2 regions of the Paenibacillus sp. 7516 genome follow, and region 2 is predicted to be linked to the other one. Evidence: riboswitches for the same ligand, from Rfam matches in the RefSeq annotation. Region 2 holds a riboswitch; the other holds the start of a gene.
The links. A riboswitch is a leader RNA that binds a small molecule or an ion and turns the genes downstream of it on or off. The one in region 2 is predicted to bind FMN.
Positions count from the first base shown of each region.

Region 1 (14,888 bases), on a different contig from region 2:
CTCCCCTTTGCAGTGACTAATTCGTAATTGTTCATCTTCTCTCCCAACTGTGAACATCCTATGAACAATTATAGCGAATTTCGTCACAAAACTGCGGCGGTTTTATGAAAATTATGTGTCCTCAGATTACCTTTTTTTCATTTTTTTGGCGGGTTCCGATTTTGCGAGTGTAATCAGGTTATTGACTTCCTCTTTGGTCAAATTACGAGTCAGTCCCCGTTTCAGGTTTTGCAGCAAAATGCCACCAAAGGAGATCCGTTTCAAGCGCGTTACCGGATGGTTAATCGCCTCGAACATACGTCTTACCTGGCGGTTACGACCTTCGTAGATGGTAATGGAAATGACAGCTTCATTGTTAGCTGTGTCCACATCCTTGTACTCCACCTCTGCCGGAGCTGTCATCCCGTCATCCAGCATAATGCCTGTTTTTAATTTCTCCAGGGCAGTACCATGCGGAACGCCTTTGACCGTTGCCAAGTACGTTTTGGGTACATGGTGTTTTGGGTGCGTCAGCAAGTGAGCGAATTCACCATCATTGGTCAAAATGAGCAGACCCTCTGTGTCGTAATCCAGTCGTCCCACCGGATATACACGTTCTTTGACACCTTTAAGATAGTCGGATACAATTTTCCGTCCTTCGGGGTCAGATGCACTCGTGATCACACCTTTGGGCTTGTTCAACATCAAGTACACTTTCTTTTCACTGCGAATCGGTTTTCCATTAACCGTAATCATATCCTCTTCGGGGTTCGCTTTTGTACCCAGTTCGGTTACGACCTCCCCGTTAACTTCCACTTTGCCGGACAGGATCAGTTCCTCGCTCTTACGGCGAGATGCAATACCTGCCTGTGCGATAATTTTTTGTAATCTTTCCATGTTTGTCATGTCACCTCACACTAATGATACCCATCAAGGCGGGAAATCACAAGGATAATCCAAGGAAAATGTAAACAGCAGGCGATAATGCCCTTTTTCAGCCACGATCTCGTGCATATTTAACTACAAAAGCCCATCTTCATAGTTCCTGCACCATGACAGGAACGACGAAGATGAGCATGTTTAGTTTTGTGAATATGTATATTCACTTAACGTTAACGACAAGGGTTAACTGGTTACCTTGCCTGCGACAGCAATCTGTTTCTTGGCAGGTGATGTGGTTTCTTTGATGAAAGATTGCAATGTTTTCGACGTAATATAATAGGTTTTCCCGCCATATACAAACGTCATCATACCAATGACCCGATTATTCTGATCGAGAACAGGACCTCCGGAATTGCCTTGTGCCATGGCTTTCACAATACTGCCAATCCCCTTTTTGCCCGGCACATCCGAAGCTTGGCTGCTGTATATCCGGCTTTTGGCAATCGTATTATAGGTTGAAGGAAACTCTTCGTCCAGCAGTACCAGATCACCGGCAGGATTCTTCGGGAATCCAATCGTATATACAATCTGGTTATCCCTCGCGCTTGCGAACGTAACCGGCTCTGCATCCATGTCCTTGTCCAGCTTCAGCAAGGCCATATCTGTGACGGGGTCTGTCTTGATAATCTTTGCTTTAATAGGACGTTCCAAATGACCTGGACTCGCTACGGTTAACGTACCTTCGTCGCCATCCTTTAGTTCGGCAAACTCCTGAACGACATGGTAGTTGGTCAGAACTTCATCCTTGGAGATCAGTATGGAAGTTCCCACGTCATAATACACCATATCCGGCTCATCCAGCTTGACCAGACGAACGTTCACCACAGGGAATGAATCTGCGGTAACGGCCATTTGTGCACGCAGTTGTTTGTCAAAGTTACCTGTAAAATGAATCGTATTGACCGCCTGAGCAGCCGCCATGCCTGTCTGTCCAGCAAGCAAAGAAACGGCAATGATGCTTGACATACCTAAGCGGAGCATTTGTTTCATCCTTTTATGCATGTGTCTCTCTCCTCCTCCGCTACCATTCTAGCATATCTATTATATCGGAAGGAGAGTCGTTATATTTTAACCAAAAACAATCAAACAAATAGCCAGAGCGGCGATAAAGCCGACCAGGTCAGAAAACAACCCAACTTTGAGAGCATATCGGCCATTTCGTATGCCAACGGCTCCAAAATATACGGTCAGTACATATAAGGTTGTATCTGTGCTTCCTTGGATTGTGGAAGCCATACGTCCGATCATGGAATCCGGGCCATATGTTTTGATTAGATCCGTTGTAAAAGCAAGAGAACCTGTCCCGGTTAACGGACGTAATATGCCCAGTGGCAGTACTTCTCCGGGAACGCCCATCCAGGATACTAGCGGAGCGAACAGACTGATAACATAATCCAGTGCGCCTGAAGCCCGGAAAACACTGATGGCTACCATCATTCCCACCAGATGCGGGATAATGCTGATCGCCGTGGAAAATCCATCTTTTGCTCCATCAACAAAGGATTCATATACCGGAACTTTTTTAGTAAACGCATATAAGGGAACGAACGCGATAATAACCGGAATGGCCCAGACGGAAATCCAGTTGATGAAGGTTAACATGATGGACTCATCCTTTCATGCTGGAATTACCGCTCTTTATAACACGTGGCGGTCTGTTTAAGGTCCTGTTCCTATACCAGCGATCTGCCATAATCGCGGCGAGTGTGGCGATAATCGTTGCCATCAGCGTGGTGCCCACAATCTCTGTTGCATTGGCTGAATGATAGTTCAAACGAATGGCGATAAGGGTGGTCGGGATAATGGTTATACTTGCCGTATTTAGTGCGAGCAATGTACACATCGCTGGAGAAGCCGTTTGTTTATCGGGATTCAGCTCCTGCAGTTGCTGCATGGCCTTAATTCCCATTGGCGTTGCCGCATTGCCGAGACCAAGCAGATTAGCGCTCATGTTGGACAAAATATACCCCATAGCCGGATGATTCCGGGGCACATCAGGAAACAAAAAGGCAACGACCGGACCCAGCAGTTTGGCTATTTTGCCAAGCAACCCCGCATCTTCTGCCATTTTCATCATCCCCATCCAGAAGACAAGCACACTAATTAATCCAAAACATACGGTTACACCTGTTGCCGCCCCATCAAAAGCAGCCTGGGTAACAACTTCAATATTTCCTTTCGCGGCAGCAAAGCCAAACCCGACAACAATCATCATAAGCCAGATTACGTTAATCAAAACGTTAAAACCTCCTCTGGAAGCATAGTACATCGTGTTGTACAACATGAATGACGTACTCATGCTTCCTGATGATTATGGAGATAACAAGTGACCTAGCACCGCGCGCCATGCGGTTGCCCATGTTGAAACTTCACCGATCTCGCCAAGAGCTGCTTCTTCTGACTTCGACTCAGGTGGGATGTAGCTGCCTTTGCGATACACCGGGATTGAGCCAATAAACTCCCCTTTGAGCTCCAGATCAATGCGCCCAGCGAGGCCGAAGGATGGATCCAGCTGCTCCTCATTCTTTTCGCTTCTGGTCTCTGTTGGATTGGTCGTTAACACCAGTTTTTTGGTTACGGCCGACTTCTCACTTTCCGCAAGTGGATAAGTAAATCCACGCCCCGTTATAACATCCGTGTTAGCCACCGGCTGCTCTTTTTGAGCAATCTCCACCAAAGGGAAATTCTCAAATCCAAAATCAAGCATGCGCGCATGATCATTCCAATCATTTCCATCATTTAACGTGACGGCAGCCAGCTGCTGACCATTCCGGGTTGCGGAGCTAACCAGGCACCTAAACGCCTTTTTGGTATATCCGGTTTTCACCCCATCAGCGCCTTCATACAATCGCAGCATTTTATTTTTGTTGTGCCAGGAGTACTCCCAACTCTCATTCGGATTAGGCGCTGATTTGTCCTCGGTAGCAACGATTCGTTTGAAAACAGGATTGTGCAGTGCATAAGCCGTTAAACGGGCCAAGTCATTGGCTGTGGAATAGTGTCCATCTGCATCAAGACCGTGTGGATTCATAAAATGCGAATGCTTAAGTCCGATTTCCTCTGCCTTTTTGTTCATTAATAGGACGAAGCCTTCTTCCGAACCCCCAACATGCTCTGCGATAGCAGAAGCGGCATCATTACCTGACCTCAGCATTAAACCGTATAACATGTTTTCCAGTGTCATTTCTTCTCCCAATTTGAGATAAAGGGATGACCCTTCCTTGGCAAAAGCCGTTGAGGATACTTTTACTTTGTCATCAAGTTTCCCTTGTTCAATGGCGACAATGGCTGTCATAATTTTGGTCAAACTGGCTATGCGCAGTTCCTTATCCCCGTCCTTGCTGTATAGGATTCTTCCGGAAGTCACATCAATGAGAGCTGCACTCTGCGCATGGGTTGATGGGCCGGGGATCGTTCCTTGTGCTTCAGCAACCTGTATGAAAGGCAGAAGCAGCAACGGTACAAGCAAACCAATCATTACTTTTTTAAACTTTCGCATCAATTCATTCCTCCGGGTCACTGGAATCTTGTACTAACTTATGTTCGGACAACCTAAAGTATGTCCCATCTTTCCAAACAGCAAAAATCCCTCTCACAAAAATCTGTGATAAGGGATCCGGATAAAACGGCTTAGCTGTAAGTGGTATGATCCGGTGTAACGCGTACGCCAGAGTCATCATTCTGCGAATTATTACGCTGGAACATCCCCTGTATTCTGTCAAGAACATAAGGTGTAGAATCAATGAGTTTCTCAAACAGATGAGTGGAGTTGTCCAGTGGCACGATGTGCACGCCTTGTTTTCCAACAACAAGGAAGGCAATCGGACGGATGGATACGCCACCGCCACTACCTCCACCGAATGGTGAAGCAACGTTGGCTGAATGAGCACTTTCAGTCTTTGCACCAGGAACAGAGCTGCCTTCTTTGCTCTTTCCATCACTCACATGAAAATCGCTGCCTCCAGCGGCGAATCCAAAACCGACTTTACTGATCGGCAGAATAACCGTGCCGTCTGGTGTTTCTACCGCATCGCCAACAATGGTATTAACATCCACCATGGCCTTGATATTCTCCATTGCGGTTTCCATTAAGCCTTGAATTGGATGATCTGACATTTGAATTCCCTCCAGTTTCAATTTGAACTAGGTTTGATCTAACCATATCATCCCCAAACCTGAACAGACTATGTAAGTCTCCGTGCAGAACAAGCAAGGAAACAGCACCCAACATTCCTTGGGGACACTTCGCGACTTCAGAACCCATTGCAACCGAAATACAGTAACGAATGCACTTATCCCAATTAGCCTTGTTGTTCCTTCAATTTTTGCTTGTGTCTGCGCCGTTGTTCCCGTACTATTTTCAGCCACATCCGCCATCCGCCATCCACTTCCAAAACCCGGGTCATTAGCCTCACTCCAGCAAGTATAACCGCCGTAATACGAATTTTCATTCTGCAATCCAGCTCCGTTTGAAATTCCATTTCATCATCCCAAACAGGAACCACTTCAAGCATGGGCGTACGCTTAAAACGGATTTGATACGACAGAAAGCCGACAATAATTGATTTGATGCTCCAAACCCAGCCTGTGAGAATAGCTGTATAAGCTGCATCACCAATACCTATTCGGGTAGACCAGGAGAGCTTGGTGATTTGTACATGGCTTAATGTTTCCCTGACCCATATTTTGAGCGCATCCGTAGCCCTCATCATGATCTTTACTTCTTTTGCCCACTTTTTGACTTTGCGTTTGTTAATCCGCTCGTTCCCCTCTGCTTTTCCATGCGTATGATTCACATTCTGTTCGGTTTTCACCAAAAAACCCTCTTTCATGTTACGAAAGACGATACTTGGTATTTCATAGTTAATTCGTACAATACCGTAGAGGAGACGAACGTTGATCCGAGCGTAATCATCGCTTTTATGTTTACGGAACGTAACATGCACATGAACATTCGAGATGAGAACAGCGGCAAACAGCAGTGCGGCGAACAAGCCGATTCCTCCAAGCCAAATCCACACAGGCCTTACCTCCAAGCCCTCAATTCTTTACACGTCTAGTATGGCACTCTATATAGGAAATAATTCACGGCTGACCTGAAAATTCCATTTAAGAATTCGAAATCTCCACGTTTGCTGAGGTCCCTTGGCATGCAAAAAAACCGCCACCTTATCAGGTACCGGTTTATTACTGTTTCATATGGACGATTCGACCTTACGAGTCCAGATCCTCTTCATGAACCGCATGATTGTTATCCGTATTTTCGTTATCAAAATCATTCTGGTCCGTGCTTCCCAAGTCCACCTGTTGTCCATCCAGCTTGTTGAACAGCATCTGTGTCTCTTCTTCCAGATTCTCAGAATCTTCAAACAAGCCCGGTTCCGGAAGGTCTTTAAGTGAAGCAAGTCCAAAATAGTCGAGAAACGATTTGGTTGTTCCGTACAATATAGGTCGTCCAATCGCCTCTGCTCGTCCTACTTCTTGGATCAAATCCTTATTGACCAGTGTATGGATGGCCCGTTCGGATTTCACACCGCGAATCTCTTCGATCTCGACCCGTGTAATGGGCTGACGATAAGCCACAATGGCGAGTGTTTCAAGTGCAGCCTGAGATAACGAGGTCCGTGCAGGAGAATAAGCTAGCTTTTCAAAATACGCAGCATGCTCCGGCAGCGTTCCCAACTGGACCACTCCCGCAATTTTGAGAATTTGAACGCCTCGTCCCTGGTTCATGAAGTCAGCGATCATCTCCTCTACGGCATCTGATACCAGTTCTACCCGCTGATCCACGATCTCGGCAATTTGTTTGATGCTTAGACCTTCCTCTCCGGACAAAAAGAGCAGCCCCTCAATAATCGACTTCAATTTCGGAAAATCCATGATTCCTAGCTTCCCCTCTCCACTCCATAACGATATCCTCAAACATCCGCTCCTGATAACAGACAATTTGTTTCATCTTCATCAGTTCCAGTACGGCCAAAAAAGTGACTACAATTTCATGCCGGTAAATCTGATCATCCAGCAGTTTGGAAAATAACAGCCTTCCTCCCGGTCCCATACTCTCCAGAGCTCCAACGACATCACGTATACGATCCTTCACCGAGATCTCATCGCGCTGAATTCGTGTAACCGTTGTACGCTTCTCTGCCTTACGCAGTGCCTTCTGAAAAGCAGCAATCAGATCCGAAGTATGCAAACCCTCTACCGGATTTGATTGGGTCTCCACAGGCATATAAGGCCTCAGGTCCTCTGGCTCTTTGGAGAATATAAGGCTCCGTTCCCATTCCCGCTCATGCAGATGACGGGCTATTCCTTTGTATTTGCGATATTCTATCAGACGTGCAATCAGCTCCGCACGTGGATCATAATCTTCTTCTTCCATATAATCATAATCCTCAAAGTCTTCAATCACCGGTGGTTTGGGCAGTAAAAGTTTGCTCTTGATGGACAGAAGCGTTGCTGCCATTACCAAAAACTCGCTCGTAATATCCAGCTCCAATTCCTGCATCGAATGCAGATACGCCATGTATTGATCGGTAATATCGCTGATGGGAATATCCTGGATATGAATTTCTGCCTTATCGATCAGATGAAGCAGCAGATCCAAAGGCCCTTCAAAAGTTTCCAGTTTATATGTAACTACCGTCACTAGACGAATCCTCCCGCCAGAAAAATACAAAACCCCGCTAAGCCGCCGAATCCGATTTCCCGAATTCGTCTGCGCAGAGCAGGGCACTACATTAAATAAGCACTATTTTAGCTGTTTCGTCAAGTTCGCCATTTCAATTGCAGCCGTGGCAGCATCCCAACCTTTGTTACCAGCCTTCGTACCAGCGCGTTCAATCGCCTGTTCAATATTCTCTGTTGTAACCAGACCAAAGATCGTTGGCACGCCGGTTTTGAGGTTAATAGCCGCCACTCCTTTTGCCATTTCGTTGCACACATAATCATAATGTGTCGTTGAGCCACGAATAACGGTTCCCAGTGTAATGACAGCGTCATATTTGCCGCTCTCCGCCATTTTCTGTGCAATCAGCGGGATTTCGAATGCTCCTGGAACCCAGGCTACGTCAACTTCACTGTCCTGCACCCCATGACGTTTGAACGCATCGAGTGCTCCGCTGAGCAATTTGCTTGTGATAAATTCGTTAAAACGTCCGACAACCACTCCATATTTTAAACCTTCCGATACCAAATGTCCTTCAAAAAAGTTTGGCATTTAAGTCATCTCCTCTAATGTATAATGTAATGTAATTAACCGATTTACGAGCATTCATATTTCCATAAATTACATGAACAGAAAAATTAGTTTTTCTCTTCGTTCTGTTCGATATCATCGAACTTCAACATATGCCCAAGCTTCGCCTGCTTGGTATGCAGGTAAAGCGTATTATCCTCGTTCTCTTCCATCTGGATGGGAACACGCTCCACCACTTCAAGACCATAACCTTCAAGGCCTTTGATTTTGCGGGGATTATTGGTTAACAGACGAATTTGGCGAACGCCGAGATCTTTCAGAATCTGTGCGCCAATACCGTAATCACGCAGATCAGCAGCAAACCCCAGTTTCAGGTTGGCATCTACGGTGTCCAGACCTTCCTCCTGCAGCTTATAGGCTTTGAGTTTGTTAATCAGTCCAATGCCCCGGCCTTCCTGCCTCATATAGAGCAGAACGCCATTGCCTTCATCATTAATCTGTTTGAGGGCTGCATCGAATTGCGGTCCACAGTCACAGCGATGGGAGTGGAATACGTCGCCTGTAAGACATTCGGAGTGAACACGAACCAATATGGGCTTGGAAGAGTCGATTTCACCTTTGACCAATGCGACATGCTCTTTGTTGTCCACTGCATTCGTATAGGCCACTGCTTGAAACTCCCCAAAATCCGTAGGCATGCGGACAGCCACTTCACGTTGAACCAGCTGTTCCTTCTCATTACGGTAACGAATCATGTCCTGAATACTAATCAGTTTCAGGTCATGCTTGCGGGCAATCTCCTGCAGATCAGGCAGTCTCGCCATCGTGCCATCTTCCTTGATGACCTCACAGATCACACCAGCCGGATAGGAACCGCACATGATCGCCAGATCAACAGCAGCTTCCGTGTGACCGGCACGGCGGAGCACTCCTCCGTCTTTGGCAATGAGCGGGAACATATGCCCCGGCTTGCGGAAATCACTGCTTTTGGCTTCCGGATCAATTAGACCCTTCACCGTAATGGATCGTTCATGTGCAGATATGCCTGTTGTTGTATCCTTGTGATCCACGGACACCGTAAATGCCGTTCCATGGAAGTCCGTATTTTGCTGAACCATCGGTTTCAGATTGAGCTCATCCGCACGCTGCTGTGTAATGGGAACACAGACCAGGCCTCTGCCCTCGGTAATCATGAAGTTGATCACTTCAGGTGTAGCCTTCTCTGCCAGCGCGATAAAGTCCCCTTCATTCTCCCGATCCTCATCATCCACAACAATGACGGGTTTGCCGCGCATCAAATCGTATATCGCTTCCTCGATGGGATCTAGTATGGATTGATCTGACATAAGTTCCCCTCCAGTCTCTCTTTGTAATGGTTATGTTCCTTATGCAAAGCCATGGTTGGCCAAAAACTCTTCACTGATGCTTTTCGGTTTGCCAGCACCCGTTTCGGGATGCCCTTTGCCGTAATGGAGCAGATGGTCCACATATTTCCCCAAAATGTCACATTCAATGTTGATGGTATCCCCCGGCTTTTTCACCTGAAGCACCGTTTCTCCAATGGTATGGGGAATAATCGATACGGTAAACGAGGCTTCTGTTGTCTTCACCACGGTGAGACTAATGCCATCGAGGGTTACCGAGCCTTTTGGAATCAAATATTTGAACAGTTCGTGGTCGTCCGGTTTGATCTCAAAAACAACCGCATTCTGATCACGCGTGATCCCGCCAATGACTCCCGTACCATCCACGTGTCCTTGTACGATGTGTCCACCAAAACGCCCACCCGACTGCATCGCCCGTTCCAGGTTTACTTTACTACCTGATTGCAGCTGACTCAGATTGGTATGACGGTAGGTTTCAGGCATGACATCTGCGGTAAATCCTCCGCTTTCCAGGGTCGTTGCTGTAAGACATACTCCGTTTACAGATACACTGTCACCAATCTTCAGATCGTCCATGATGGCGGAAGCTCCGATATTCAGGACCAATGCTTCGCCTTTTCGACCGATACGCCGAATCTGACCGACCTCTTCCACCAAACCGGTAAACATGCTGCCGCCTCCTTATGCTTATATCTTGCCTTGCTCATTCGCTCCGTTATTCAGGCCAAACAGGAATTCCGCCAATACTGATATTATCTCCAACTTGCTCAATTTCCAGCTGATTCAATTGAATGGCCTGACTCATGCGCTCCACCCCTTCAAATCGGAAGCTTCCCGGTGTATCGTATCCGCCCACAATCTTTGGAGCGATAAACATCAACAGCCGATCGACCAATTTGGCTTCCAGCATGGCACCATTCAACGTGCCTCCGCCTTCAAGCAGGATGGAGCCGATTTCCCGTTCTCCCAGCTTGCTAAGCGCACTCAGCAGATCCACACGTGGTCCAGGACCACAGCGGATAATTTCTACACCGTAGGCTTCCAGACGTTCGGCCGCCTCAGGGCTCGCCTCATCGGTTGTAAGTACCCATGTCGGTGCCAGTCCATCCTTGACCATCTTGGCTCCAACCGGGAGACGCAGCTTCGAATCGACAACAATTCGCACAGGACTGATCCCTTCCACTTGGAGGCGGGTGGTCAGCTCCGGATTGTCTGCGATAACCGTATCCACACCAACCATGATACCCTGATGACGATGGCGGAGTGCATGTACGATTTCCCGTGCGGGTTCGTTGGAGATCCATTTGCTGTCTCCACTGCGGGTTGCAATTTTGCCATCCAGTGTGGATGCCGTTTTTAAGGTGACAAACGGCAAACCGGTGGTAATGTACTTAATGAATTTTTCATTCAGACGTCTTCCGCGGTCACGCAGAATGCCAACCTCAACCTCAATGCCTTGTTGACGCAGCATGCTGATTCCTCTGCCGGATACCTGCGGATTTGGATCCTCACAACACACCACGACACGCTTCACTTTCTCGTGAATCAAACTTTCGCTGCAAGGCGGCGTCTTGCCATAGTGGCTGCAAGGCTCCAGCGTAACATAGACTGTACTGCCCTCAGCATCGCTGCCTGCCATATTCAATGCGTGTACCTCCGCATGGCCCGTACCCCGCTTGAGATGACTTCCCAGACCTACGACCCGGCCTTCTTTTACAACAACACATCCGACGACAGGGTTAATCCCCGTTTGCCCCTGTGCACGTTCTGCCATATCCAACGCAAGCCCCATATAAAATTCATCATTGATCATTTCCAAGTCCGGTCACCCCACGGTTAGAATCTTAAATTATAGGCCTCCCATCGAGCAGAGAGGCGGTTATACCATATCAAATAAAAAATCCCCACTCGAACAATCGTTCGGGTAGGGATGATGAGAGACATGTGTCACCAGCAGGATGTCGTTAATACGATTGCCAACAGCACTCCGCTATAATTCCATTTCAGGCAAGTGAAAGCAAACACATACCTAAAGAACACAATTACAGGTAAAGAGCTTCAATGATGTGGCATAAGTATGGAAACAGCCGGATAACCGACATTCCCTGCACAGAAAATAAAACCTCTTCTGTACAGCAACGCATCTGCGGAATGCAGTCCAATTAGGGCTGCACCCTCTCCTTCTCCCATCCAGACTATACTGTCGGTTCTGGAATTGCACCAGATCAGCCATCTGCCACAGGCAGACAGGTCACGGACTTTGCAACAGTGCTGGATAGATATCCTCACACAGGTGCATCACCGCCGGTAGGGAATTGCACCCTGCCCTGAAGGATCGCTTTCGTTATTAATTGGATGTTAGCACTTTAACGCCGAAAAATCAATTGTTTTTTGTTCCTTTTTGTCACATACTAACTTTTAATAAGCAAAAGGACATAAAAAAGACCGCTTCGTCTTATCAACGAAACGGCCATTTTTATCGATTAGGATATCGATTAAACTTCTACGACTTCAACAGTTTCCATTTTGTCGCGACCTTCGAAAGCATCTACGAACTCCATACCTTTGGTTACTTTACCAAATACGGTATGCTGTCCATCCAAATGCGGCTGTGGCTGGTAGCAGATGTAGAACTGGCTTCCACCTGTGTTACGGCCTGCGTGTGCCATTGCAAGTGTTCCGCGCTCATGTTTGTTCGGGTTGATCTCACAGTTGATTGTGTATCCTGGGCCACCTGCACCCGTTCCGTTAGGGCATCCGCCTTGTGCGACGAAGCCTGGAATTACGCGGTGGAATACAAGACCGTTGTAGAAGCCGGAGTTAGCCAGTTTCTCAAAGTTTGCCACTGTGTTTGGAGCTTCTTGATCGAACAGGTCGATTAGAACTTCTCCGCCGTTTGCCATTTTGATTTTCGCTTGTTTCGCCATATGTAAATGACTCCTTTCGTATTGACCATCGTTAATGTGCCATCATGTCATGACCCTGGGCCAAGCTCTATAGCACTTTTCTTAGTGTACACCGAAATGAGTCCAACCGCAAAATAAACCGCAATTTTTTTCGAAAATGTTGGGCCAAAAGGCAAAAAAAAGACAAAAAGGAATGTTCCTTTTTGTCTTTTTACTATTTAGTAATTCTTAACATTAACGGGTTACAGGCTGTTTAGTAATACGCTCAGGCACGAGGTCATTCTGAATGATGTCCTGGTACGTTTCACGACGTACAACCACATCACCTTGGCCGTCTTTGACAAACACGACTGCCGGACGGCGAATCCGGTTATAGTTGCTTGCCATGGAGTAGTTATATGCACCTGTGCAGGCAACTGCAAGCAGATCACCGCTCTGAACTTTAGGCAGGTCCAGATCCCAGATCAACATGTCGCCGCTCTCGCAGCATTTGCCGGCAATCGATACGGTCTCCTGAGCAGACTCATTTGCACGGTTGGCAAGTACAGCTTCATATTTGGATTCATACAGTGCCGGACGCGGGTTGTCCGTCATGCCGCCATCCACTGCGACATATTTGCGCACACCAGGGATGTCTTTGCTCGTACCAACGGTATACAGCGTTGTACCTGCTTCACCAACGATACTGCGGCCTGGTTCAACCCAGATTTCCGGAACGTCATATCCAATTTGGGCAAAGTGATTTTTGACAGCATCCGTGATGGCTTTTACGTATTGTGCGACTTCAAGCGGAGTATCCCCTTCTGTATAGCGGATACCGAATCCACCGCCCAGGTTAACCACTTTGAATGCTACGTTAATACGCTCATATACGCTTGCAGCGAATTCAGCTACACGCTGTATCGCCATTTGGAAGCCTTCCACCTCAAAGATTTGAGAACCGATGTGGGAGTGAACACCCAGCAAGACGAGGTTGGACTGCTTGGAAGCCAGCTCAATCGCTTCAAATGCTGTTCCGTTACCGATATCGAATCCAAATTTCGAATCTGTTTGACCTGTGGAGATATATTCATGCGTATGCGCTTCAACACCAGGCGTCACACGAAGCAGGATGTTTACTTGACGATTCTTCTCTGCGGCTACAGCCTGCAGCAAGTGCAATTCATTGAAGTTATCCACAACGAAGCAGCCGATCTCGGCATCAAGTGCCATTTCGATCTCTTCCAATGTTTTGTTATTGCCGTGGAAATGAATGCGTTCAGCAGGGAATCCTGCTTGCAGTGCTGTAAACAGTTCACCGTCCGAAACCACATCCAGTGAGAGCCCTTCTTCCGCAGCGAGAGCACACATGGCCATAACGCAAAATGCTTTGCTTGCATAAGCAACCTGGAATCCCAGTCCAGAAGCACGGAATGCATCCATGTATTCTCTGCAGCGATCGCGAACCAATTGCTCGTCCACAACATAAAGTGGTGTTCCAAATTGTTCTTTCAAGTCCGTTGTATCTACTCCGCCAATTTCCAGATGGCCTTGAGCATTTATTTTACTTGTACCATGTAAATACATAATCAGCATTCCTCACTTTTTTATATACTGGAACAGCTTCTTCTATTCCAATGATTTTACACCAGTATATCAAATTCGTCAGCGAGAAGAATGGATTTTTAGGCAGATCATTTGTGTTTTTTACTTTTTCGCTTTTCACCGTCCGGATCGTCGGACATTTTTGTGTTATCTCTTGTTTTGTTGAATGATGGACGTTTCTTACTTTCAAGCAGAGGCATACGGAACAGGAAGTTCCCCAGGGCCTTTGCATTAAACGGTATAAACGGCCATAAGTAAGAGGAATTATAGGACCGATGTATGGTCAGCGCTATAATTAGTAATGTTGTACCGACCACAAACCCCGGCACTTTGAAAATGGCAACAGCGATCAGCAGGAACAGCCTCACCAGCCGATTCGCAAGCCCAAGCTCATAGCTTGGTGTGGCAAACATACCAATGGCGGCAATGGCCATGTACAGAACGACTTCATTGACAAAATATCCTGTTTTTACAGCGATATCCCCGACCAATATTGCTGCAATCAAGCCCATTGCCGATGCAAGAGGTGTAGGGGTATGGACTGCCGCCATACGTAACAAATCGACCCCAAGTTCAATCAGAAGGAACTGCAAAATAATGGGGAGCTTCACATTCTCTTGGGGACCTATAAACTCGAGCCCCATCGGTTTGAGCGCAGGATCAATGACCATCAGCATCCATAGCGGCAGCAAAAACAACGAGATTAAAATGCCGGCAAAGCGGACCCAACGCAAATAAGTCCCCATAAACGCAGTCTGTCTGTTCTCTTCTGCATGCTCACACAGATCGAAGAAGGTTGTAGGCAAAATCATTACACTTGGCGAGGTATCAACAAATATGACGACTCTGCCTTCAAGCAGGTGAGATGCTGTAACATCGGGCCTTTCCGAGTAG
Region 1 covers NZ_NPBI01000021.1:217,087-231,974, reverse strand. The annotation lists gene CHI14_RS19600 (pseudouridine synthase) at 127-876, opposite strand; gene CHI14_RS19595 (S1 family peptidase) at 1,105-1,923, opposite strand; gene CHI14_RS19590 (spore maturation protein) at 1,990-2,523, opposite strand; gene CHI14_RS19585 (nucleoside recognition domain-containing protein) at 2,531-3,136, opposite strand; gene CHI14_RS19580 (D-alanyl-D-alanine carboxypeptidase family protein) at 3,233-4,420, opposite strand; gene ytfJ (GerW family sporulation protein) at 4,552-5,037, opposite strand; gene CHI14_RS19570 (DUF2953 domain-containing protein) at 5,223-5,942, opposite strand; gene scpB (SMC-Scp complex subunit ScpB) at 6,136-6,801, opposite strand; gene CHI14_RS19560 (segregation and condensation protein A) at 6,770-7,570, opposite strand; gene ribH (6,7-dimethyl-8-ribityllumazine synthase) at 7,673-8,140, opposite strand; gene CHI14_RS19550 (bifunctional 3,4-dihydroxy-2-butanone-4-phosphate synthase/GTP cyclohydrolase II) at 8,227-9,465, opposite strand; gene ribE (riboflavin synthase) at 9,505-10,173, opposite strand; gene ribD (bifunctional diaminohydroxyphosphoribosylaminopyrimidine deaminase/5-amino-6-(5-phosphoribosylamino)uracil reductase RibD) at 10,220-11,323, opposite strand; FMN riboswitch at 11,679-11,843, opposite strand; gene CHI14_RS19535 (peptidylprolyl isomerase) at 12,000-12,431, opposite strand; gene lysA (diaminopimelate decarboxylase) at 12,645-13,976, opposite strand; gene CHI14_RS19525 (spore germination protein) at 14,084-14,888, opposite strand, start outside.
Region 1: another riboswitch for FMN. It lies ahead of ribD (bifunctional diaminohydroxyphosphoribosylaminopyrimidine deaminase/5-amino-6-(5-phosphoribosylamino)uracil reductase RibD); the one in region 2 lies ahead of CHI14_RS04025 (DMT family transporter).

Region 2 (14,888 bases):
ACTGCTGATACGACGCCATCGGCAGGTGCCACAAGTTTTCCAACCGTAGGCTCAATGGCAACACCTTTCCCCATCGCCCCCGATGCAAATGCTTCATCTTTTATCGTTGATAACTCTAAAACTTTCCCTGTTAATGGTGCATTAAGAACACGTTCCGAAACGTCTGCAATAGTCACACGATTAGTTGTAGGAGATTTTTCTTGTGTATCTTGAGTCTTTCCATCCTCAGGTACATCTTCAAATCCCAAGATAAGAGTCATTAAGAATGTAACTACAAATGCAATCACACAACCAATGGCCGCATGAACCAGGTTCCATGGATGATCCGTGATAAATGCCGGCAGCGTAGCTATACCTGCAATTCCGAGAGCCGATCGAGCTACACCGAACAATCCAACATATATACCGGCTACAGCGCCACCAACGATTACAGCGATCAATGGCTTTTTCAAGCGTAAATTTACACCAAACAAGGCGGGCTCGGTAATTCCGAGTAATGAAGTTATGCTGGTAGAATATGCTACCTGTTTAAACGCTTTATTTTTCGTTCTCAAAGCGACTGCAAGGGCAGCTGCACCCTGAGAAATATTGTGTACAAGCATACCTGGGCCAACGATACTATCCGTCTTAGTCTGTGCATACGCAGTGAGCACCACAGGTCCCAAGCTATAATGCATACCTGTCATAATCAGGAAAGGGAAGGCTCCGCCGATAATACCAGAAACTAACCATCCTGCATGTGTATTGACAAATGAAACAGCTGACGCAAGATAGTTACCCGCGATTGCACCGATCGGACCGAGCACGATCAGCGTTAGTGGCGCCATAACCAGAATCACGATCAATGGTTTAAGAATGGATTTAATGACCGAAGGAGAATACTTTTCGGCAAAACGTTCGACATAGGACAAAATCCAAACCGCTAGAATAATGGGTATGACCGACGAAGTGTACGTCGCAGAAGTGACCGGCAACCCCAAGAACGAGATTGGCTCACCTGCAGTCATCAACGCTGCAAAGGTGGGATGCAGCAGCACACCTGCGATCGTTAACGCAAATCCTACGTTAGCCTTAAGCTTAACTGCCGCACTCCAGGCAAGCAGCATCGGCAAGAAGTAATAAGCTGCATCACCGATAAAGGTCATGATGGTATTAAACTGTCCATCCAGATCAACGAGATCAAACGTTTTTAAGATAAGAAGAACGGCTTTGATCATAGCGCAACCAATCATGGCTGGCAGGATGGGCGTAAAGATCCCGGAGATGGTGTCCAGAAGCGTAGTCAGTTTCCCTTTTTTCACAGATGGAGCATCATTTTTGCTTGCGAAGTTCCCCAGCTGGGTCAACGCTTTATACACATTGTTTACCTCGTTACCGATAATCACCTGATACTGCCCACCGCTGCTGGCAACACCTACAACACCTTGTACATTTTTCAATGCTTCATTATCCGCGACCTTCTCGTCCTTCAGATTAAATCGCAGCCTAGTAGCACAGTGCGTTACACTGTCTACATTTTTTTCTCCGCCAACCAGCTTTAAAATCTCGGCGGCTGTGCTTTCATGTTTCATGTACTGCTCCCCCTTAAACTATTTTTGGTATAAAAAAAGACCTAGAATTCTATCGAATATAGATAAGCTCTATACACGATGGAACTCTAGGTCTTGCCTGCCTCACCAGTAACAATCCTAGTATAATCATTATTTGGGGCCCGTGATTCAATCCTTCTCTTCATCGATGACCCTTTTGATATGAACCGTTAAATATACCAATTCATCTTCCGTCAGTTCTTTTCCGTAGTCAACTCGAATCAGCTGTGCAATACGGAGACTGCATTGATATTCTTGCACGTATTTTTCTTTAATAATATGGAGAAAATCACTATCGCCACTTTTGACAACGGTATTATTAAACAAGCGATAGGCGAAAAACTTCAAATGAGTGACAAGTCTGGAATAATGGAGCGAGCTTTCATTAAAATGAACATTAAACTGATATCGAATAATGTTTAAGACTTTATGAATAAACTGCGTAATCTTCATGGTTTCTTCCATTTCAGAACCCAGTTCAGCATTAACAATATGAAGCGCAATGAATCCAGCCTCATCTTCGGGCAACGAGATATTGAATTCCTCATTAATCATATCCCGAGCTTTCATGGCTACACGAAATTCATTGGAATAAAACGCTTTAATTTCGGACAACAATGCATTATTAAAATTCATTCCCTGATTATAACGTGCCACAGCAAAATTAATATGATCCGTTAACGTCAGATATATATTTTCATTGAGCTCCTTGTCTAAGGACTGCTTGGCGTATTGAATAATACTGTCGGACACACGAATATATTCCATCGGGATTTGTGCCAGCAGGGCATATAGTTTGCCTGATACATTTTTGGATTTCAGAAAAAATTCTTTTTCAATCTTGACTGTGTCCACATCGTCTCCCTTTTTCTTCTGAAAACCAATGCCACTGCCTAAAAGCATCATCTCCTGGCGTCTTTCATTCACTGCACAGACGACATTATTGTTAATAATTCGTGTGATCTTCATAGGAATCTCCTTTTAACATGAAACGTTAACAAAATTTGACAACAAAAAAAGACCATTAATTATGCATACATGAAGAACAATTCTGCATGTTTGCATCATCAATCGGTCTTGCCTGCTGATCAGTAACAATCCTGATTAAATTCATTATTAACTTATATGGCTATCTTAGTGGAAAGCGTTATATTTGTCAACAACCCTTGCATTAACACCGATTGGTTTTGTAAATACGACGAAATGGATTCAACAAAAAAGAGCCGTGCCTAAGTAACGGCTCTTTTACTTTACTTCTGCCCAATCCTTTAGGAAAATACAATCCGATCCGCATCAGACATCGGATACTGTGTTAATAAATATTCCTTACTTTCCATCGCCTTGCTTCGAATGTCGTCCAGGTTCACATGCAGCAGCTTACCATTTTGCTTCACAAGTTTTCCTGCAACAAAGACCGTGTCCACATTGGATGGATTGGCGAATTGCACAACAGCACCGATCGGATCGTGAACGGGGAACAAATTCAGATCGGTTGTACGAATCATAATCAAATCCGCTTCTTTTCCCGGTGTGACTGAACCTGTTTTCCGCTCCAGCCCTAAAGCCTGTGCACCGGCCGAAGTTGCAAACCGCAGTACCTGACTCGCTTGCAAACTCAGCTCTCCCGGCATTTCACCTTGCGCCAGCAATAACTCGTTCGTTCTGGAGCGCTCAGCTTGCAGCGCAAATTTCATCTGTGAAAACATATCTCCACCTGTCGAAGTCACCACATCCACTCCAAGCGTTGGCGTGCCACCATGTTCCAGAAAATATCCTGTAGCCGGATAGCCATGTCCCATCATCATCTCTACTTCAGGCGTAACTGACAAAGAGGCTCCCGTGTCTGCCAGCATTTTGAATTCATCCATGCCCATCGTATTGCCGTGAACGACATTAATTCGCGGGGTAAGCAGTCCTGCCTCGTACATTCGGCTAATGGAACGGTCTGCAGATCCCCAGCTGCCAAACCCGACATGCATAGAACAAATTGCGTCCAGTTCTTCTGCGAGCTGAATGTCCTGCACCGTTGTATCCCAGTGGCTAAACTCAGGGCCGCGAATAGCTAGTCCATACGTGACCAATTGGTCACTAGAGGAGAAATAACGCTCCTTCACCCCTCTGATATTCTCCGGGTATGAAAGGGTACTTTCCCGATTCCAATAGGCGGTTTCCCCTGGAACACCGTGAGCAAAGACAGCCCGGATCCCTGCATCCTGCAGCCCACGAATTAGTCCATCGGTATGATCAGGTGAATATGGCATGCTCCAATCAAGTACCGTCGTCACACCCGCGTTAAGCGCTTCCAAAGAACCAAGAAGATTGGCAATGTAGCTGTCCTGTGGTCGAAGCTTGCTTCCCATGGCACCATAGTACAGATTTTGCAGATACACGGGAAGCGACCAGTTCGTCCCAGCTGTTTTCACAAGAGATTCCCACATATGCCGGTGTGTATCCACCAGTCCAGGCATGACGATCATGTCTGATGCGTCGATCACCTCAACATCTGCATCGGACACCTCGATATTCGGTTGAACGGCTGCAATCAAAGAGTCGCTAATAAGTACATCTGCCCTGTTAAACTGACCAATACGAGCATCCATCGATAATACACAACCGTTTTTCAATAGATAACCTGTCCCCATGAGACACCTCTCCAATCGTAATGGTTTGTAAAATGATCTGATCCGCATTGCTTTTCCTTACATATGATTTGTGACTATATTTTCGCTAGTATATAACCATTATATACCGATTGTTAATATTTATCAATTCTGGACACCAAACTCCTATCTATGGTGATGACTGTTCTACCATTGTTAAACTTCATTCTTTTCTCCGCTGGATTCCTGCTTACGTTTCGCTCGAAAACGTCTCACCTTCATTAGATTGCCGCACATTTTATCATCACAATATTTCTGTGTCCTACTGCGAGTATCGTCATAGAAGACCCAGCGGCAGTCCGGGTTGTCACAGCATCGAATTCTCTTTCCTTCACCCTCCACCAGTGTCATGGCAAAGTCAGCAGCAACCTCTGCCATCACCTGAAACCAATGGGCATGGATGGGAACCAGCTTAACATCCAGTCCTTGATCCTGTGAGATTAGTCGTCTGATCACCCCACCACTCCGCATAAAGTCATTTAACCATGCTTGATCCTTCTCCATTAGGGGCGTTCCCGCTGACAGACGGATAGCCAGAGACTGTAACTCATCCCTAAAGCTTCTCATGGTGGATTCCTCTTCAGTCGATGCCGGCACTTTTGCTTCTAATTGCCAACGATTCAAGAAATCCTGCTGCCAGCTTGCTTTTCCCAGTCTGTCTTCAGATCGATCCCCGCCGCGCCAATCATGATAGTCACTATTCACAAAATCTGTCCATAACCTATCCATCTATACCTCCGCCACTGTAACTATCTACATCGAAAAAAGATGGTTACATTCTTTTGAATTGTGTTATATTAATTGTAACCATTTCAAACCATATTAGCTAGTTACAAGCATGAAGACGCAAGTCATGAGATGAGTTCCACTAGAGAGGAATGAACTTTAAAAATGACGTCTGTTACAACTGCATTAGATGTGTTGGTTATTCAAAAAGAAGATACCTGGGATCAATGTAACTGGATCGTCCCATTGTCGAAGGCGCTTGAAGGGCTGACCGCAGAGCAAGCAGCTTGGATCCCTCCTTCAGGAGGACTGAGCATATGGCAGCTGGTCAATCATATGTACTATTACAACGAGCGGATCTTAAAGCGTCTTCAAGGTCAGGCTCCACCTGTACCCGCTGCCGAATCGAATGAAGCTACGTTTGGCAGTCCCGGTGACCCCTTGGACCAAGCTGGCTGGAGCCAACTTGTGGAGCGAACTACTGAGCTGGCAGAGCAGTTGCACAATAACCTGGTTACGTTACAGGATTCCAGACTTGAAGAAGCCTATTTGGATTCCGAACAAAACTGGGCTCAAACGCTTGCCCGCTGGGTTCTTCACGACGCTTACCACTCGGGTCAGATTGTGCTTCTGCGCAGGCAGCAAGGAAGCTGGAACATCATTTTCTAAAAAAATGCTTGAACTGCTAGCGCTTACAGGAATAAGATGAAATTATTAATGTTACAACTTGTACGATAACCTATAAATTGAATAGGATCTTCGGGGTAGGGTGCAATTCCCAACCGGCGGTGATGTTCCAATCGGAACCAGCCCGCGACTCGCTGTTGACTTCTTAGGACAACAGCGACTGACTTGGTGTGACTCCAAGGCCGACGGTACAGTCCGGATGAGAGAAGATCAACACATGACATACCGCCTATGGGAAGGTTTCTTTCCTGACGATATGTTCATGGATGAGCCCCCGTTTATTTGGTGTATGCCAAAACGGGGGCTTTTGTCGATTTTGCCAACTGAAGATTCCGTGTTCTGACGAAGGAGTCCTGAATATGGAAAAGACACAGCATGCATCAACGGTTTATCGCAAGGAACGAAGCAATACCGGATTTTGGCTCGTTGTTCTCGGTGCTGCCCTATGGGGCGTAGATCCATTGTTCCGCATCATTTTGCTGCAAACCATGACCTCTACTCAAATTGTACTGGTGGAGCATATTATCGTGAGCTTAGTCGCTATACCCGTCTTATGGAAATTCCGCGCCGACCTGAAACAGCTTCGAGCCCGTCACTGGATCGCCGTTATCTTTATCTCATGGGGCGGCTCTGCACTGGCAACCGTTTTATTCACGCTCGCACTGACACATAATGATCCGAATACCGTCTTGTTGCTGCAAAAAATGCAGCCGATCTTCGCGATTGTTTTAGCGAAGTTCTTATTGAAGGAAACACTGCCGCGCCGCTTCGGCTGGTTATTCGTTGTTGCTCTTATCGGAACTTATCTGCTTACGTTCGGGTTTACACTTCCGCTTGGAAACTGGAACAACTGGATTCATGCGGGCAGCCTGTTGTCACTTGGCGCTGCTGCCTTATGGGGCGGCTCTACGGTGATGGGCCGACTGATGCTGGGGCAAACCCGTTATGAGACGGTCACCTCCCTCCGCTTCGTCGTAGCTCTGCCCTTGCTAATCTTCATGACCTGGAACGAGGGTGCAGCGTGGACCTTGCCTTCCGGTGCAGGAGAACAGGCAGCTGTTGCGCTCAACATTCTGGGGCAGGCGCTATTGCCAGGTTTACTGAGTCTATTGTTATACTATAAAGGTCTCTCGTCCACCAAAGCTTCCGTGGCCACACTGGCTGAGCTGAGCTTCCCCATGGCGGGTGTGCTTGTGAACTGGATTGCATTCCGGACGCTCATCACATGGGAACAGCTGCTTGGATTTATTCTCATCTGGATTGCTTTGTTCGCTATATCCAAACAGCAGGAACGATCTATCACAGCTGCAGACGCAGCTCCTAAGCTTCGGACGGAGTAATGAAGATCTTATCTATATCTTAAAGGCACTGACACATCCCTCGGGATCTGCAGTGCCTTTTGTATTTTTATAATTCCAGTGGTACGATGACATATGGAAAGGTACTTATTCTATTTCATATTTACGGAGAGGAACGATCGTCATGTCTTCATTTTCATATACGTCCTATGATGCCATAGGTCTGGCTGAACTGGTTCGCTCACGGGAAGTTTCCCCCGTTGAATTACTGGAAGCGGCTTACGCTCGCCTAGAAGAAGTTAATCCGCAGCTTAATGCGGTCATTCGTACATATGAAACACGCGCACGCGAGGAAGCCGGGTATGTTCGTCCTGGTGAACAGCCTTTTGCAGGCGTTCCATTGCTCCTCAAAGACATCTCGCAATCGCTGGAGGGGGAAATTCTGACTTCCGGTTCCCGCCTTCTGAAGGATCATCGAGCTTTGCGTAATTCTAACTTTGTATCCAGACTCCGGGATGCAGGCTTCGTTATTATCGGACATACGAACACACCGGAATTTGGCCTCAAAAATATTACTGAGCCACGTCTTCATGGTCCGAGTCGCAATCCATGGAATACGAATCATTCACCAGGGGGTTCAAGCGGCGGTTCAGCTGCAGCTGTTGCTTCGGGTATCGTACCCATGGCCGGAGCCAGTGATGGCGGGGGTTCGATCCGGATTCCAGCCTCCTTCAGCGGACTATTCGGACTAAAACCTACTCGGGGACGGACTCCTGTTGGACCAGGTGTAGGCCGTCAATGGCAAGGTGCATCCATCGACTTCGCGCTGTCCCGGACTGTGCGAGACAGTGCCGCCTTACTGGATACCCTGCAGGTCATTCAGCCTGAAGCCGCGTTTCATGCCCCGCTCTTTCCGGGCAGTTACTTGGCCGATATGAACTATCCGCACCAGCGCAAACTAAAGGTCGCTTATACCACGGATTCACCGGTAGGCACCCCTGTTAGCGAGGATGCGAAGGAAGCAGTGTACAAGCTGGTTCGGTGGCTGGAGGAACAAGGTCATCACGTGGAGGAAAAATTGAGTCCGGTCAACGGTGTTCGGTTGATGGAGAACTATTATATGATGAACAGCGGTGAAATGGCGGCGATGATCGCCTCCATGGAGCATGCTATGGGCCGATCTTTAACTTCGAGCGATATGGAGATTGAATCCTGGGTGCTGGCTGAGGCAGGCAAAAAGGTATCGGCTGCGGAATTCGTTCACAGCCTTGCCGAATGGGACGTGGCTGCCGCGCAGATGTCTACACTCTTCGAGCGATACGACTTTTATATCACACCCGTTAATGCCTTTCCTGCACCAAAGGTTGGAGAGCTAACTCCTCATGAGGAGCAAATTCAGTATCTGATGCAGATTAGCGAATTGGACAAGATGCATCAGCAGCAATTGATCTATGAAATGTTTGAACCAAGTCTTACCTACACCCCCTTCACTCAACTCGCCAACCTGACAGGCCAGCCTGCGATGAGTGTTCCGCTGCACCTCACAGCTGAAGGCTTGCCGATGGGCGTGCAAGTTATGGCAACCAAAGGGCGTGAAGACTGGCTGCTCCATCTGGCTGGCCAGTTGGAAGCATCCGGACTGTGGATCGGAATGAATGGAAACCCTCTTTTCCCTGTCTAAGAAATAGAAAAAGAACAACGAACTAACTCCGTGACCAATTGAGAATATCAAGAGATCACGGAGTTAGTTGTGTGTTCAATTTTATGGTAACAATAAAATTGCGTTATGCATGTTTGTTCAATTTTCAGATCCGAATCGCTCACACCTATTCAGGTTATCCATTTTCGCACCTAACTAGTTTACATAATATTTATTACGTAATAAAACGTGAAATTCTTAAATTTGAATGTCACATCCGTCAAAAGGTACATCTCGTCCAATGAGCTTAACGGCATTATCGATTACGTTTAGTTGTTCTTTTGTAAGTCGGCTTTCATCTCCATCCCAATCACCTAAGCACCAGAGGAACGAGCAAATATTACGGTATTCCATAAACATAGGAATAGTTTGATTCATCGTTAGCGAGAGCAAAAATATGCTGTGTAAATACCAACCCTCTTGAATGAGGGTTCTCATTATCAGATTTCGCTGTGCAGCAAGCCTGACCTGAAACATGTTAATCCTCTAAATCAGAACGTTACTTATAGTGGATACTAACCGAGCACTAGTGAGTTATTGTTAGATTACTCTACTGCGCCGGTGGCAACCATTCGAAGATCCACTTCGACATCAAACTGGGCACGGGATAGAAAAAGCCGCTAAACATAGCGACTTGTAATTGTGTAACATTATTTTACTTTGTTTGATTCATTTGAAGTGATATATAAATAAATATGTTACTTCAGTTTGGTTTTTCCAAATGAACAGTGACTTCAAGATCCCGGAGATATTTTGTTGGATTGAATACAGGCGTGGCGATCTGGATAGACTCCGTGCTGTTGACATTAGAAAAAGTGACCTCATACTTATCACCACCCTCAATCCGAATCGGCGGGCTGACTCTTGGAAATGGATTACCTATTCGATCGTAAAGCCAAATATCACTTACTTGTTCATTAATCCGTTCTCCTGCGACGTCAAATGTAATAGTCAGTTGATCATTCTCCCATTGCTGATCCAATACTATAATAGACCCTACTTCTCCTTGGGAAACCGTGATAGGTCTCCCCTTCCACTCCAAGTTTGTTTTTGAGGTTGTATAGACTGAGCTTATATATGGCGTGATTGTCACTTTGGTGGGCACAGAGTAGAAGGGTTCAAAAAGGTACTTGTATTCACTACTGTTTTCATCACTCGCCACTTGGTTACCAGTAGTCCTCAGAACAAATCCATCTTCATCTCTCACCTGAAATTTCAATATTCCAATCACATTAACTCTATCTTTCAGACGAAGCGTTAGCTCGGTTGTTGTTGGATACAGAGATAGTCTTTCATAATTCAGTGCAATGTTGTTCCAAATTCCCGATTTGTTAATGGGTAGCGTTAGATAACTTCCCTGACGCTGAACCGGGATTTCAACGTAGGTCGTTTTCTTATCACGCGACACCATACCCAGGGTGAATTTGTCTGGCAGCTTATCTTTGGGGCTAATCTGAAGCAATCCACCATAAGTGCCATTTTCCAACTTAAGTGCAGGAGCATTCGCAGTGTAATCTGAAATGAACTTACCGTTCACTGTAAAACCGATGTTATTCATAAACTCATAGATATTTCTATCATAATCTGAAGCAATCCAGCCCAGATTTATATTTGAACCATCGTATATAATCTCTGTTAATGTAACGTTATGATCACCAATTCGTACCTTCTGATTAAGTTTATGTGATAATCCTAGCTTGCTTCCTCTCTTCACTCCATCCTCCCCTATTAACTCAAAGACAGATCCAATGATCGGAATGGATTTCACAGCGTCTGCAAATGCGGGAGACAAAGACGCCATGCCAACCGTAAAAGCTAGTGAAGCAGCTATTGCTGTTGATGTATAGAACAGACGTTTACGGGATTTTTTATATTTGTGTTGTGTTGTCAGTTCATTAAGCGTTTGGGTCATGAATATATCCATATTTTCGGGAATTGGACGATTCACTTGTTCCTTTAGTTGCTGCTCCCATTTTTCCATGCATAGCCCTCCTGCTTCCCCAAGATATGTCTTGCACTTTCACGTGCGCGGCGTAACCTCGTTTTGATCGTGTTTTCGGATTTCTGATAGATCTCAGCTAAATCCTTGATGGAGATATCTTTAATGTGATACAGCTCAAGAATTCGCCTGTCTTCACTAGGTAACATCTCGAGTAACTGTTCCAATTCAATCTGTTCGTAACCATTCTCATATGTAGGAGGAACAGAAAAATCACCTAGGTCCGTAACTTTTTTATTTTGTCGATGAATCAGGTTACATTCGTTAATGACAATTCGGAGCAGCCAAGTTTTGAAAAAAACAGGCTCTCGTAGTGTCTTGATCTTTTCGAACGCCTTTAGAATTGACTCTTGCATGGCATCCCTACAATCCGCATCTTGTGCAAGAATGGTTTTGGCCACTTGGTACATAACGACTTTATGTGCTTGTATCAGGTTTTCAAAAGCTTGAACGTTGCCTCTTTGAGCTCTTCTTACTTCTTTTGGTACGTCCAAAAGTTCCCCTCCTTCCACGTAGACGAATGTTAGATGGTTAACATGAACGTATGGTTTCAAATTCACAAAAAATTATGGAGAAAAATCTACATCCAGTATATCAATTCTATAGTCGGGCTTAATTACAAAAATAAACAACCGTCACCCGATGCAATCTCGGATAACGGCTGCTAGACATAGATCCTATATATGTTTAATTGAGCAATCTTCAACGAATCATTTCAAGATCATTACAAATACACCCTAATATTAGCTAAGGCTCATTTATGAGAAAACTAGCGTGCCATTTAGACTTTGAATTTCTCCGTCAACTCCTGCAGTCTTGCTGCCATACGTGCCAGGTAAGTCGAAGATGAACTGATCTCTTGCATAGAGGCGAGTTGCTCCTCGGTAGCTGCGGATACAGTTTGGGCTCCTGCTGCTGTTTCGTGGGACAGATGAGAGATGTCCTCAATTGAAGCTACAACATTGGAAGTCTCCTTCACAATATGTTCCGCCATCGTAGACACTTCACCTACTTTGCCATTAACAGTGTCCACGGAGAGGTTAATTTCTTCAAACAGACGTCCCGCATGATCCATGATGACCATCCCCGTTGAAACCTCACCCATTGCTGCCCCCATGGAACCTTCTGCTTGCTTGATTCCTTCATGAATGGATTCAATCAGTCCGTTTACCTGTTCGGCAGATTGAGCTGCCTGCTCAGCCAGCGTTCCCACTTCCCTGGCTACGACTGCAAATCCTCTACCATGTTCGCCTGCTCGGGCCGCTTCAATGGATGCATTCAATGCAAGCAAATTCGTTTGCTTTGAGATGTCTGAGATCACCTTAATGATCTGTCCAATCTCCTGCGAGATCTGAACCAGATGATTGATGCCATCCGACACGTGGTTGACGGACTGATGGATGGTGCTCATTTGCGACACGGCTCCCTGAATGGCTTCCCCGCCTTCTTTCGATTTTTGGGCAACGCGAGCTGTTGCTACAGCCGTAGTAGAGGCGTTGTCTGCAATATGACCCATGTTCCCGGCAACATCCTGTATGGTAAGCAGGCTTTGTTCAACGAGTAGCACCTGGCGATCAGCACCTTCCGCCATCTGTTCAATGATTTGTGTAATATGCCCAGTTGACATTGCACTTTGTTCAGCATTCGCAGATAACTGCTCAGAAGCCGCGGCAAGATGACTGGATGAATCTGCAACTTCAGATACAATCCCATTCAAGGATCCTACCATTTGATTATAGGCTTCTCCCAAATCACCAAATTCGTCTCGCGAAGCAATCGATGTATTACGGCTCAAGTCCCCTTGGCCTACTTCAATGGAAAACTCATTCAACGTTCGTAATGGCTTGGTAATGGAACGTACGATGACCACAGTGAGTCCAAAGCCAAGCAGAACAAAGACAAGGATGACCAGCAGTGTATTGTTCCAAATGGGTTTAGCTGCCTGTACGACCTCAATGGGAGAGCGATCCCCAGCAATCTTCCATCCTGTCAACTCGTTGGTGATGTACACTAATTCACGCGTTTCTCCTTCCGGTGATGTTTGTTCGATCTGCCCGGAGTCTTCATCCAGCATGGATGCTGGGGACCCTTCACCCTCTTGAGGAACTCCCTGTTCGAGATTCGAGGAAACGTCCTGCGGCGTATCACCCAATTCCGGTGCTCCTCCTACCGTGCCGGAACCCTCCGTTCCCCAAGATGGTGACACAATCATGGAACCATTAGCACTAAAAATAACGACGAAGCCATTATCGCCAATTTGAATATCTCCTACGGTTTCCTGAAGTGTACTTAAGTCCAGTACAATGGCAACGACGGATTTTCCGTCACTTGACGCTTGTGCCACGTCTACACTAGTTTGGCCGGACTGTTCAGAGGTGTAAGGCTCAGACAATACGACTTTTTCAGGGCTAGCGACCGCTTTGGCATAAAACTCATGATCCTTTGGATTGTAATTGCTTGGTTCGTTCTGGTTATTTGAGCTATATGAAAATTGACCATCCTCCGCGACAAATACTGCGGCTTCCACTTCCGGATGGTTTTTGGTATAGGCATTTAACAGCATATCCGGATTTTCCGCAAATGAAATGGACTCGAACAGCTGCCCCACATCTGCTATTTTGTTTTGTATGTATTGATCAACCATGCTGCTTACTAATGAAATGTCTGTATCCGCCATATTGGCAAGCTGTGTATCCACCTGATTCTTGGCCGTGAAGTACGAAAATCCGCCGATGACCAAGCTAGGGAGCAATAACATGACGAGCAGCGAAACAGCAAGCCTTGTTCTGACCGATCTTAATTTTCTGAATTTCATGTGCATTTCTCCTTATGTACGATGTACGCTGTATGATGTATTTGCTCAATTAAGCAAGTTAAAACGATTGACTCAATGAACTTGATGAAGCTCTCCTTGAGCACAAATCAACTATAAAACAGGTAGCTTAAATGAAACTGAATCCATCCATGTATAAGTCGCTTCAGACTCCACATGGTTAGTCTCAATTCCAGTGAGATACAAACTCAGAGGAACAAAATACACGAAAAAATAAGAAACAGGGACACGTCATAACACGCGTCCCTGTTTCTTTCGTTTTAAAAATATATCTAATTTATGATGATCTAGTAAAATTAAACTTTCCAGCAAACTTGGTTTGCTTACCTGATGCTCTGCCTTCGTCTTCAACTTATATGCAGGAGTACACAACATTGCGCAAACGTCTCTGAATGTAAGGCTCTTGGCTATTAAGCAGATGCTGTGCATACATGACGGTGAGCCCGGAGTCGGGATCAATAATCGCCATGCAACCGGCAGCGCCGCTCCAGCCAAATTCGCCATGAGGGCTTAGAGAACCGCTCTCTGACTTGGATATATGCGTACGGACACCGAGTCCAAAACCATACCCGCCCATATGATCCCAAGAGTAATCAGGGCGCGTCATCTCATTCAGATGATCCGTCCGCATCAATTCCACGGATGCCTTTGACAAAATCCGAACACCTTCAGGACTGGTACCGTGACCAGTAAGTGCGTTCAGGAACAATGCATAATCACGTACGGAAGATAGCAGTCCCGCGCCCCCGCTCTCCAATTCCGTACCAACACGGAACCCGTTACCGTCCATGCGGATGGCTTTTTCGAGTTCATCATTGTATGCGTACTGTGGAATCAGACGTGACTGCTGCTCGTCGTTCAGATCAAAAGCTGTATCGCTCATGCCGAGTGGACCAGTGATCTCTTCCTGCAGATATGTTCCAAATCGTCTGCCGCTTACGACCTCGATCAATGCTCCCAGCACATCGTGACACATGCTATAGTTCCAATGCGTGCCCGGCTCAAACAAAAGCGGTTCCTTCGCGAGTGCTTTCGCAAACTCGCGTGTCGGCAGTTTTCCATTGGTGCTCTCCACGGCCTCTTTGATGGATGGCGCACCAACATCATACGAGAAGCCCGCCGTCATTGTAAACAAATCGCGTACCGTAATGGCTCTTGTTGCTTTCTCCAGTCTGATCTCACCATTCGGCATGATTTTCTTCACATTCATCTCTGCAAACTCCGGCAGATAGTCGGACACTGGATCACTGAGCAGCATATGCCCTCTTTCAACAAGTTGAAGTGCTGCAACGCAGGTCATGATTTTGGTCATGGAATAGAGATTGAAGATGGCCCCATCGGTGATTGGTGTGTTCTCCTCCAGATTAGCGTAACCGTTACGATAGTGGAAAACGGTG
Region 2 covers NZ_NPBI01000006.1:120,772-135,659, forward strand. The annotation lists gene CHI14_RS04000 (beta-glucoside-specific PTS transporter subunit IIABC) at 1-1,571, opposite strand, end outside; gene licT (BglG family transcription antiterminator LicT) at 1,719-2,558, opposite strand; gene CHI14_RS04010 (amidohydrolase family protein) at 2,858-4,231, opposite strand; gene CHI14_RS04015 (CGNR zinc finger domain-containing protein) at 4,406-4,978, opposite strand; gene CHI14_RS04020 (DinB family protein) at 5,141-5,644, shown strand; FMN riboswitch at 5,727-5,877, shown strand; gene CHI14_RS04025 (DMT family transporter) at 6,022-7,002, shown strand; gene CHI14_RS04030 (amidase) at 7,145-8,641, shown strand; gene CHI14_RS04040 (DUF4179 domain-containing protein) at 9,363-10,640, opposite strand; gene CHI14_RS04045 (RNA polymerase sigma factor) at 10,616-11,152, opposite strand; gene CHI14_RS04050 (methyl-accepting chemotaxis protein) at 11,440-13,473, opposite strand; gene CHI14_RS04055 (serine hydrolase domain-containing protein) at 13,844-14,888, opposite strand, start outside.